DNA from 3 places in the Rahnella sp. RcJ3 genome. Region 3 is predicted to be linked to each of the others. Evidence: predicted binding sites of a transcription regulator. Region 3 holds the regulator's gene; each other region holds the start of a gene.
The links. The regulator sigma-54, encoded in region 3, starts transcription at its own class of promoters, with help from an activator protein. The targets are predictions, from matches to a motif close to GTTGGCACANNTTTCGCTNT.
Positions count from the first base shown of each region.

Region 1 (3,282 bases), on a different contig from region 3:
TGGAACGATAGATTCTTATGTTTATAGCTTTGCAACGAATGTGCCAAAAGCCGTGCAGCAGAAAAATTGTGCACAAAGTCACGGTATGACAAGGAATTAGACAATGAGAGGCGCGATCAGAAGAGGTTTTTTTGCCCTGAATCAGGGCAAAAAGCGTGAACCAATGAAAAATATGATGCACTGAAATTGTGCGCAAGCACCAGAAAAGCGCCCGATTTGTTCTTCAAACGGGAATCAGCGCTGCTCCAGCTCATCCAGATCGTTATACAAATCGCTTATCTGATGAATACGCTGGCGGCCTGAAGCGAGCATATCGTGCAGCAATGCATTGCTGAGCAAATTCGCCAGACTCATGGCAGAAGAATAACTGTCGAACGCCGATACGCTGTCGAGCGGAGCAGCCAGATGCCAGGTTGCCAGCGGGATAAGTGTCTGCGCCTGCGGCTCGCAAATCAGCAACACCGGCACGCCAAGTGACTGTAACTGCATCAGAATTGCCTTCGCCATGCGCGGCCTGCGGCGGAAAGCGACGAATATCACCACGTCCTGCGCGGTAAGATCCACCAGTTCTTCCGCCAGCGTTTGCCCCGGCTGCGGCATTATCATCACGCCAGCGCGCACCTGAATCAGTTGCTGACGCAGGTGCAGCGCCACCGGGTAACTGTTACGAAAACCCAGCAAACGTACTTGCCGCGCCTGATTCAGGGCGGCGATCAGCGCACCGAACTGGGTGCCATCAATCTGGTTAATCCACTGCGTCAGGTTGGCCATTTCCTGTTTATAGTGCCGTGATAACAAGGTGTTACCTTGCACTGCGTCGCGGCTGTCGGTCAGCGGCATCCCGCTCTGGCGCAGGGTGCGCATTTCATCGCGCATATCGCGGTAGCTCGGGTAACCGAGGCGTTTGAACAGGCGGCTGACCGTGGCTTTCGATACGCCGCTAAGCCGCGCCAGTTCGGCGCTGTTATAGCTCATCAGGTCGTCAATACTGGCAAAAATAAAGTCGGCCACCCGCTGTTCCTGCGGCGTCAGTTCTGCGTAATGGTCACGCAGACGCTCATCAATCTGTTTCATCTCTGGCCCTTTTGTAACCAATGTTTCAGTAAATCAGCGGAACATACCATGCACTATGCTTGCCAATGCAAGATAAATTAGCGCTAAAGCTGCAAGGTTTTGCCGATGTGGAACACCTCTTGCTTAACTTTATCCCTACGCGCCCACAACCCTGCAAGCACGGGCAGCATAAAAAGCGCTTCTAAAAAGGACATCGCATGATTAACAGTAACAGCGCACCGCTGGGCATGGCGGTCACACCTCATCATCTGGCGAGCCAGAGTGCGCTTGCGGTATTGCGCGAAGGTGGCAATGCCATCGAAGCCATGGTGGCTGCGGCCGCGACGATTGCCGTGGTCTATCCGCACATGAACGGGCTGGGGGGCGATGGCTTCTGGCTGATCGTGCCGCCGCAGGGCAATCCGGTGGCGATAGACGCCAGCGGTGCCGCAGGCTCCCTCGCCTCTCTCGATTTCTACGCCGGTGAAACGCACATTCCGCACCGTGGCCCGAAAGCCGCGCTGACGGTAGCGGGCACCGTCGGCGGCTGGCAGGAAGCGCTGAATGTGTCGGCTGAATTTGGCGGCGAGCAAAAACCGCTCTCCCGCCTGCTGCGTGACGCCATCCGTTATGCCGCTGATGGTATTCCGGTGACAGCATCGCAGGAAGCGGCGACCCGCGCCAAGCAACACGAACTGAAAGATTTCCGCAGCTTTGCCGATGTTTTTCTGCCTAACGGCGATGTGCCCCGCGCCGGAAACCGCTTCACTCAGCCGCAACTGGCGCAGACGTTATCGATGCTGTGCGAGGACGGGCTGAACAGTTTCTATCGCGGTGAGCTGGCCGACAATATGGCCGCCGACATGGAAAAGCTCGGCATGCCGGTGACCCGCGCTGATCTCGCGGCTTACAGGCCACAGCGCCGTGTGCCGTTGCGGCTCAAACACAGTAAAGGCGAAATCTACAACCTGACACCCCCGACGCAGGGGCTGGTTTCGCTGGCGATCCTCGGCCTGACTGACCGTTTGCCGCTGGAAACCATGGACGAAAGTGCCACCATTCACAGCGTGGTGGAAGCCACCAAACTGGCGTTCGGTCTGCGCGATCGCTTTATCACCGATCCGCGCATGATGACGCAGGATGCACAGGAACTGCTGGATCCACAGTATCTCGATGCTCTTGCGACCCGCATCAAACCACACAGCGCCGCCGACTGGGGTAAAGGTAAAGGGCCAGGCGATACCGTCTGGATGGGCGTGATGGACAGCAGCGGGCTGGCGGTTTCTTTTATCCAGAGCATTTATCACGAGTTCGGCAGTGGCGTGGTGCTGCCGGGCAGCGGCGTGTTGTGGCAAAACCGCGGCGCGTCCTTCAGCCTCGACGCCAGCCATTTACTGGCGCTGGCACCGGGCAAGCAACCGTTCCATACCCTCAATCCTGCCGCCGCACGCTTATACGACGGGCGCACCATGGTTTACGGCTCGATGGGGGGTGACGGCCAGCCGCAGACGCAGGCCGCCGTGTTTATCCGCCATGTAGTACAGGGGCAATCGTTGCAACAGGCGATCAGCGGCCCGCGCTGGCTGCTTGGCCGTACCTGGGGCGAGAGTTCGGATTCACTGAAACTCGAAGGCCGTTTTGCCTATCCGACGCTGGCCGGGCTGAGGCAGCGTGGTCACGACGTCGAACTGTTGCCGGATTTCAGTGAAGCCGTCGGTCACGCCGGTGCCATCGTTCGCCATACCAACGGCATGTTCGAAGGTGCCTCCGACCCGCGCAGCAACGGCAGCGCCGCCGGTTTTTGATCAGGGTTTGTATAACAGAATGGATAAGGAAGCAGAATGAAAAATACCTCCGCAGCGACCGACTGGGCCGCCTATATCCGCCAGATGGAATCCGTTCTGGCGCTGGAACTCGACGACGCACGCCGTCAGGAATTGCTGGTGCAGTTCAGCCGCATTGCCCAAATGGCACAACCGCTGATGGATTTACCGCTGGATCCGCGTCTGGAAATTGCCGGGGTGTACCGCGCATGAAATCGTTTGATAGCTTTACCATCAGCCAGTTACATCAGGCGATTGCGCAGGGCGAAATCTCGGCCACAGAAATCGCCACCTCTACGCTTGACGCCGTTGAACAGGCCAATCCGGTCATCAACGCCTGGACGCAGATCACCGGCGATCGCATGCTGAGTGAAGCAGCGAAAGTGGATAAAAGCCGCGCCAGCGG
Region 1 covers NZ_QSNX01000002.1:32,724-36,005, reverse strand. The annotation lists gene DXU84_RS02765 (MurR/RpiR family transcriptional regulator) at 235-1,074, opposite strand; gene DXU84_RS02760 (gamma-glutamyltransferase family protein) at 1,272-2,858, shown strand; gene hpxX (oxalurate catabolism protein HpxX) at 2,895-3,089, shown strand; gene DXU84_RS02750 (AtzE family amidohydrolase) at 3,086-3,282, shown strand, end outside.
Region 1: the regulator sigma-54 is predicted to act here: its motif matches at 1,181-1,200, upstream of DXU84_RS02760 (gamma-glutamyltransferase family protein).

Region 2 (3,282 bases), on a different contig from region 3:
CGGCTTGTGCGGCCATATCAACCAGACCAATGGTCGAGGCAATGGCGGAGTTTTTCACCAGATTAACCATCTCAGAGGTCATTGGCGGCACGATCACGCGGTAAGCATTGGGCAACAGCACATAGCGGTAAGTTTGCGGCAGCGTAAGGCCCATCGCCAGTCCGGCATTGCGTTGTCCGCTTGGCAGGGACTGGATGGCTGCACGCACCTGTTCGCATACACGGGCGGCGGTGAACAACCCGAGGCAAATTACCGAGGAAGTGAAGAACTGTACGTCAGGCGCCAGTTCGGATTTAAACCACATGCCGATATTTTCAGGCAGCAGTTCAGGGACCACCAGATACCAAATGAAGAATTGCACGATTAATGGCACGTTACGGAATAATTCGACGTAACAGGTACCAATACCCGAAAGGATGCGGTTGGGGACGGTACGCAAAATACCGAACAGAGAACCGATGAGGAAGGCGATTATCCATGCGCAAATTGACAGTGCGACAGTGACCTGAAATCCATTCCAAATCCAGCCCAGATAAGTTGTGTTACCGAAGGGGGCTTGTTGCAGAAAAATGCCCCAGTTCCAATCTATTGACATAAAAACTCCGTAAAGCGGGTAAAGGCTTACCCATCTGAGTGATGACGCAATCCGCCTAAAGTGAATGGGAAAGAATGCGGGGTGGGGAACGACCACCCCGCATCTGTATCATCACAGGTTGGTGGTCCAACCTTGTATTTTAGTCACTTTTCACTCTTCTCTTGGTTATACCCGTCCATTTGGTATGACTTACAGCGCCTTATCGTTTGGCGCTTTGAACAGAGCTTTCATGTCATCGGACAGCTCAAAGTTCATATTCAGGTTTTTCGGAGGAATTGGTTTTTTGAACCAGGTTTCAAACCATTTGCCTGCTTCACCGGAGGTTTGTGCCTGCACGATGGTGTCATCAACCAGTTTTTTAAACTCAGCATCGTCTTTACGCATCATGCAGCCATAAGCTTCTTTGGATTGCGGCGTGCCGACAATTTCCCAGTTGTCTGGTTTCTTGGCTTTCGCACGTTCACCGGCCAGCAAGGCGTCATCCATCATGAAGGCCACTGCGCGGCCAGTTTCCAGCGTACGGAAGGAGTCACCGTGGTCTTTGGCACTGATGATGCGCAGATCCAGTTTTTTCTCTTCGTTCAGCTTGTTCAGCAGAACTTCGGAAGTCGTACCGGAGGTTACAACAACAGTTTTGCCTTTAAGGTCAGTGAAATCTTTAATCTCCGAACCTTTTTTCACCAGCAGACGTGTACCGATCACAAAGATGGTGTCAGAGAAGGCCGCTTGTTGCTGACGTTCCAGGTTGTTGGTGGTTGAACCACATTCGAAATCGTAGGTGCCGTTTTGCAGCAGCGGGATACGGTTCTGCGAAGTGATTGGCATCATTTTGACCTGCAGGTCAGGCAGGTTCAGTTTTTTCTTCACTGCGTCAACGATAGCGTCAGAATAGTCCTGTGAATAACCCACAACTTTTTGTTCGTTGTTGTAGTAAGAGAATGGCACTGAGGATTCACGGTGACCCACCACGATAACGCCATTGTCTTTAATTTTTTTCAGGGTGCCGGTCAGTTCTTCTGCGTGAGCAAAGCTGCTCACGGTAACGCTTGCCAACAGTACTGATAACGCCAATTTGCGCAATTGCATGTCCAACTCCTTGCTGTCATTAGGGATCCAAACTCAGGGATCAGAAAGTACTAATGCCTCGTCATATGAAGCTAGAAAATAGCTGAATGTGAATATTATGAAACCACATTGTTTCTTTTTTGAGACGAGACACGCACCAAATCAAAGCAATCAAACGGCTATGCACCCGGAAAGTGCATGAGGAGCAGCCTGTTTGTACCAAAATGATGCATCCTGTCATAAAAAGTAACTAATCAGATATCTTTCAATCAGATGTAGCAAGAGTCGTGCCAAATGGCCTGATTTAACTTCATAAGCGGGCAAATCGGCAGCGCTTAATGCCGCAGTCGAAACAATCGGCAGCAGGTAAAAGGGGAGGGGTATTGAGATTAAAAAGGGGTGCTACAAAAAAGAACAGACACCCGGAGGTGCCTGTTTTAGAAACAAAACGCTTGTACTCAGGATTTACGGCGACCCAACCACAGCGCAACTGCCGCCATGACTGCCGTAGCAAACCACACCGGCCACCAGCCAGCCCGGGCATAAGGTGTCATACCCGTTGTCGGTGTGACCTTCACGTTCAGCACCTGACGGGTAAACTGCGGAATTTCGTGGGTCACATCGCCCTGAGCATCAACGACGGCGGTAATGCCATTATTGGTACTGCGCAGCAACGGGCGACCCAGTTCCAGCGAACGCATACGTGCCATCTGGAAGTGTTGCCATGGGCCAATCGAATGACCAAACCAGGCATCGTTTGAAATTGTCAGCAGGAAATTAGTATCCGGTTGCAGATTGTCGCGCACCTGTTCGCCGAAGACGACTTCGTAACAAATCGCCGTGGTCAGATTCAGGCCACTGACAAACAACGGTTTCTGCACGTAATCACCACTGGTCAGCCCGGACATCGGCAAATCGAAGAAAGGTGCCAGCGGGCGAAGAATGGCTTCCAGCGGTACGAACTCTCCAAAAGGCACCAGATGATGTTTGTTGAAGCGGTTTCCGTCAGGATAGTGATAGGGCTTTTCACCGCCGAGCACGATGGCGCTGTTATACACTTTCATGCCTTCTTCATTGCGACGGGCATCGATAATGCCGGTGATTAACTGGGTGCCGTGTGAGCGGTAGATATTATCCACCATGCTCAGGAAGCCCTGCTGATCGGATTCAATGTCTGAAATTGCTGATTCCGGCCAGATGATCATGCTGGATTTACCCACGTACGGGCGGCTGAGATCGAGATAGGTCTGCAGCGCACTTTCCAGCGCTTTCGGATCCCATTTCATGGACTGTGGAATATTGCCCTGAACCAGCGCCACATCGACCGTTTTATCTGGCTGTTCCTGATACCAGTGGATATAACGCAGCGGCCACGGCAGTAACAGCATGGCAACAGCGATAATTCCCGGTGTGACGCGACGCTGATGTACCGCGTACACAATCAGTCCGCTCAGCGAGGTGAGTAAAATCGTGATGCCGTCGACGCCGGTAATCGGCGCGAGGCCTTTCAGCGGACCGTCGATCTGGCTGTAGCCGAACTGTAACCACGGGAAACCGGTCAGCACCCAGCCGCGCAGGAATTCAGTAACTTGCCACAAGGCGGGCGCGCCAAGTGCCAGTTT
Region 2 covers NZ_QSNX01000001.1:271,919-275,200, forward strand. The annotation lists gene DXU84_RS01255 (amino acid ABC transporter permease) at 1-595, opposite strand, end outside; gene DXU84_RS01260 (amino acid ABC transporter substrate-binding protein) at 785-1,681, opposite strand; gene lnt (apolipoprotein N-acyltransferase) at 2,119-3,282, opposite strand, start outside.
Region 2: the regulator sigma-54 is predicted to act here: its motif matches at 1,936-1,955, upstream of DXU84_RS01260 (amino acid ABC transporter substrate-binding protein).

Region 3 (3,282 bases):
CTGACGTATTACGTTCAACAAGGGTCTGGGCAAGCTGCGGCAATAACACCACCGGCAGGTTATCCACGCAGTAAAAACCCATGTCTTCTAGTGCCCGTAGGGCAACCGACTTCCCGGAACCGGAACGGCCGCTGACAATCATCAGCACCATGGTGTCACTCCCCTGGCATTCAGTGTGCAGAATTCATTTTCCCGGCACTGTACCGGGAATCAGCAATTTATTCGTTTTCAGTCATTATCTGGAACAGTTCTTCGTCACTTTGCGCGCCACGCAGACGGCGACACACTGTTTTATCAGCTAATTTCTTAGCGACTAAAGATAATGTATGTAAATGGGTTTTACATTGATCTGCCGGTACCAGCAAGGCAAAAAGCAAATCTACCGGCTGATTATCGATGGCGTCAAAAGCAATCGGTTGTTCAAGCTGAATGAATACGCCGACGGCACGTAAAGTGTCTTCTTCCAGCTTACCGTGCGGGATGGCGATCCCGGCACCGATCCCGGTGCTCCCCATACGTTCACGGGTCAAAATGGCGTCAAAAATCACCTGCGGCGACAAATTTAATTGTTTGGCGGCCAGCTCACTGATGATTTCCAGTGCGCGTTTTTTGCTGGCGCAATGAACGCCGCTTTTGGTGCATTCGGCATTAAGCACCGACGTTAATTGCATTGCAGTATCGTTAATCATGTCATCTTTCACTTTTGCGCTGTTTCACCCTTAAAGCTATATCGGCTCGTTTCCCGAAGGTCACAAGCCGATGCCCGAAGGTTTGTAGCACAGGGTTGGCTACATGAATGTCAGTGCTGTTTCAGTTTGTCTTTATGTTTATTCAACTGTCGGGCCAGTTTATCAACCAGTCCGTCAATCGCTGCGTACATATCCTGATGTTCCGAGGTGGCATGTAATTCGCCTCCGTTCACATGCAAAGTGGCTTCCGCTACTTTCTGCACCTTTTCCACGCTCAACACCACATACACCTGATTAATCCTGTCGAAATACTGCTCAAGCTTAGCCAGCTTCGACGTGATGAATTCTCTCAGGGGATCCGTGATCTCAATGTGATGTCCGGTAATGTTGAGCTGCATAATGTCTTCCTTCTCTGTTGAGGTCAAACTAACTGTTTACGTTGGTTTGAGGGCGGGATGGACAAAGACTCTCGGTATTTGGCGACAGTCCGACGCGCAACCATAATTCCCTGATCGGAAAGCAGGGTCGCTAACTTACTGTCACTGAGCGGTTTTACAGGATTCTCCGCTGCGATTAATTTCTTCACCAGCGCCCGGATCGCGGTTGACGATGCCTCGCCACCGCTGTCTGTACTGACATGGCTGGAGAAGAAATACTTCAGTTCGAAAATGCCACGCGGGCTGTGCAGGAACTTCTGCGTCGTCACACGTGAAATCGTCGATTCGTGCATTTCCACGGCACTGGCAATATCTGCCAGCACCATAGGTTTCATAAATTCTTCACCCAGTTCAAAGAACGCCTGCTGCTGCTCAACGATGCAGCGCGTCACTTTCAACAGCGTGTCGTTACGGCTTTCCAGGCTTTTGATTAACCACTTGGCTTCCTGCAGATTGCTGCGGATAAATTGCCCGTCGCTGTCGCTGCGTGCGGAATTCCCCATCGCGGCGTACTGCTGGTTAATCTTCAGACGCGGAATGCTGTCGGAATTGAGTTCTACCGCCCAGACACCTGACACTTTACGCACCAGCACATCCGGGATCACGTATTCGGATTCGCCGGTGTTGATAGACTGGCCCGGACGCGGATCAAGAGACTGGATCAGGAGCATCGCTCCTTTCAGTGTATCTTCTTTTAACCGGGTTGATCGCATAAGTGCGCGGAAATCATGGTTCGCCAGCAAATCGAGATGTTCGCTGATGATAAGACGGGCTTCAGTGATGAAAGGCGTGTCAGTCGCATATTGAGAAAGCTGGATCAGCAGGCAGTCGCGCAGGTCACGGGCGGCCACACCCACCGGATCAAAACGCTGAACGCGCTTAAGTACGGCTTCGACTTCGTCCATGGTGACATTTTCATCACCGACGCTTTCGAGAATGTCGTCAAGGGAGACGGTCAGGTAACCGGTGTCATCCACTGCATCGACGATTGAGGTGGCAATCGCGGCATCGGTATCAGAGAACGGCGTCAGCTCGACCTGCCACATCAGGTAATCCTGAAGTGTCTGCGTGGTTTCGCCCTGGTAAATCGGTAGCTCATCGTCGCTGTAATCATTGCCGGTGCCTGACGGCGTGCCTGCGGTGTAAATCTCATCCCAGGTGGCGTCCAGCGGCAACTCTTCCGGCATGTCTTTCTGCTCGAGTGCCTCGCGGGTGTCTAACCCTTCGCTGTCGGTGGTTTCTACCGAGTCGATTTCTTCATGAAGGTCGGTTTGTTCCAACAGAGGGTTGCTCTCCAGCGCGAGTTGGATCTCCTGCTGGAGCTCAAGCGTGGATAGTTGCAACAAGCGGATGGCCTGTTGTAACTGAGGAGTCATTGCCAGTTGTTGGCTGAGTCTGAGTTGCAAACCTTGCTTCATATCTTGGCTTAATTCCGTTGATGAGTGAAAACGGCAACACTTCTGTCAGAGACGGCCTGTTTCAGTGTAGGTTGAAACAGGCACGGTTCCGGCGGCACAGATCACAGACGGAATTCTTCACCAAGATAAACACGTTTAACTTGTTCATCAGCAAGAATGTCGGCTGGCGTGCCGTGGGCGATCAATTTCCCCTGACTGACGATATACGCGCGTTCACAAACGTCGAGTGTTTCGCGAACGTTATGGTCAGTGATCAGTACGCCGAGGCCGCTGTCACGTAAATGCTCAATGATTTTTTTGATGTCGATAACGGAAATCGGGTCAACCCCGGCGAACGGTTCATCCAGCAGGATGAATTTAGGGTTCGCTGCCAGTGCACGGGCAATTTCAACACGACGGCGTTCACCACCAGACAGTGACTGACCGAGGTTATCGCGCAAATGAGAAATATGGAACTCTTCCATTAATTCATTAGCGCGGTCATTACGCTGTTCTTTGGTCAGATCGTCACGGATCTGCAGCACCGCCATCAGGTTATCAAATACGCTCAGACGACGGAAAATGGAGGCTTCCTGCGGAAGATAGCCAATACCGCGACGGGCGCGGGTATGCAGCGGCAGCAGGCTGATGTCTTCATCATCAACGATAATGCGGCCCGCATCGCGCTGGACGATGCCCACGACCATGTAAAAGGTGGTGGTTTTACCCGCACCGTTTGGCCCTAATAACCCGACGATT
Region 3 covers NZ_QSNX01000010.1:78,509-81,790, reverse strand. The annotation lists gene rapZ (RNase adapter RapZ) at 1-151, opposite strand, end outside; gene ptsN (PTS IIA-like nitrogen regulatory protein PtsN) at 219-701, opposite strand; gene hpf (ribosome hibernation promoting factor) at 800-1,087, opposite strand; gene rpoN (RNA polymerase factor sigma-54) at 1,111-2,544, opposite strand; gene lptB (LPS export ABC transporter ATP-binding protein) at 2,646-3,282, opposite strand, start outside.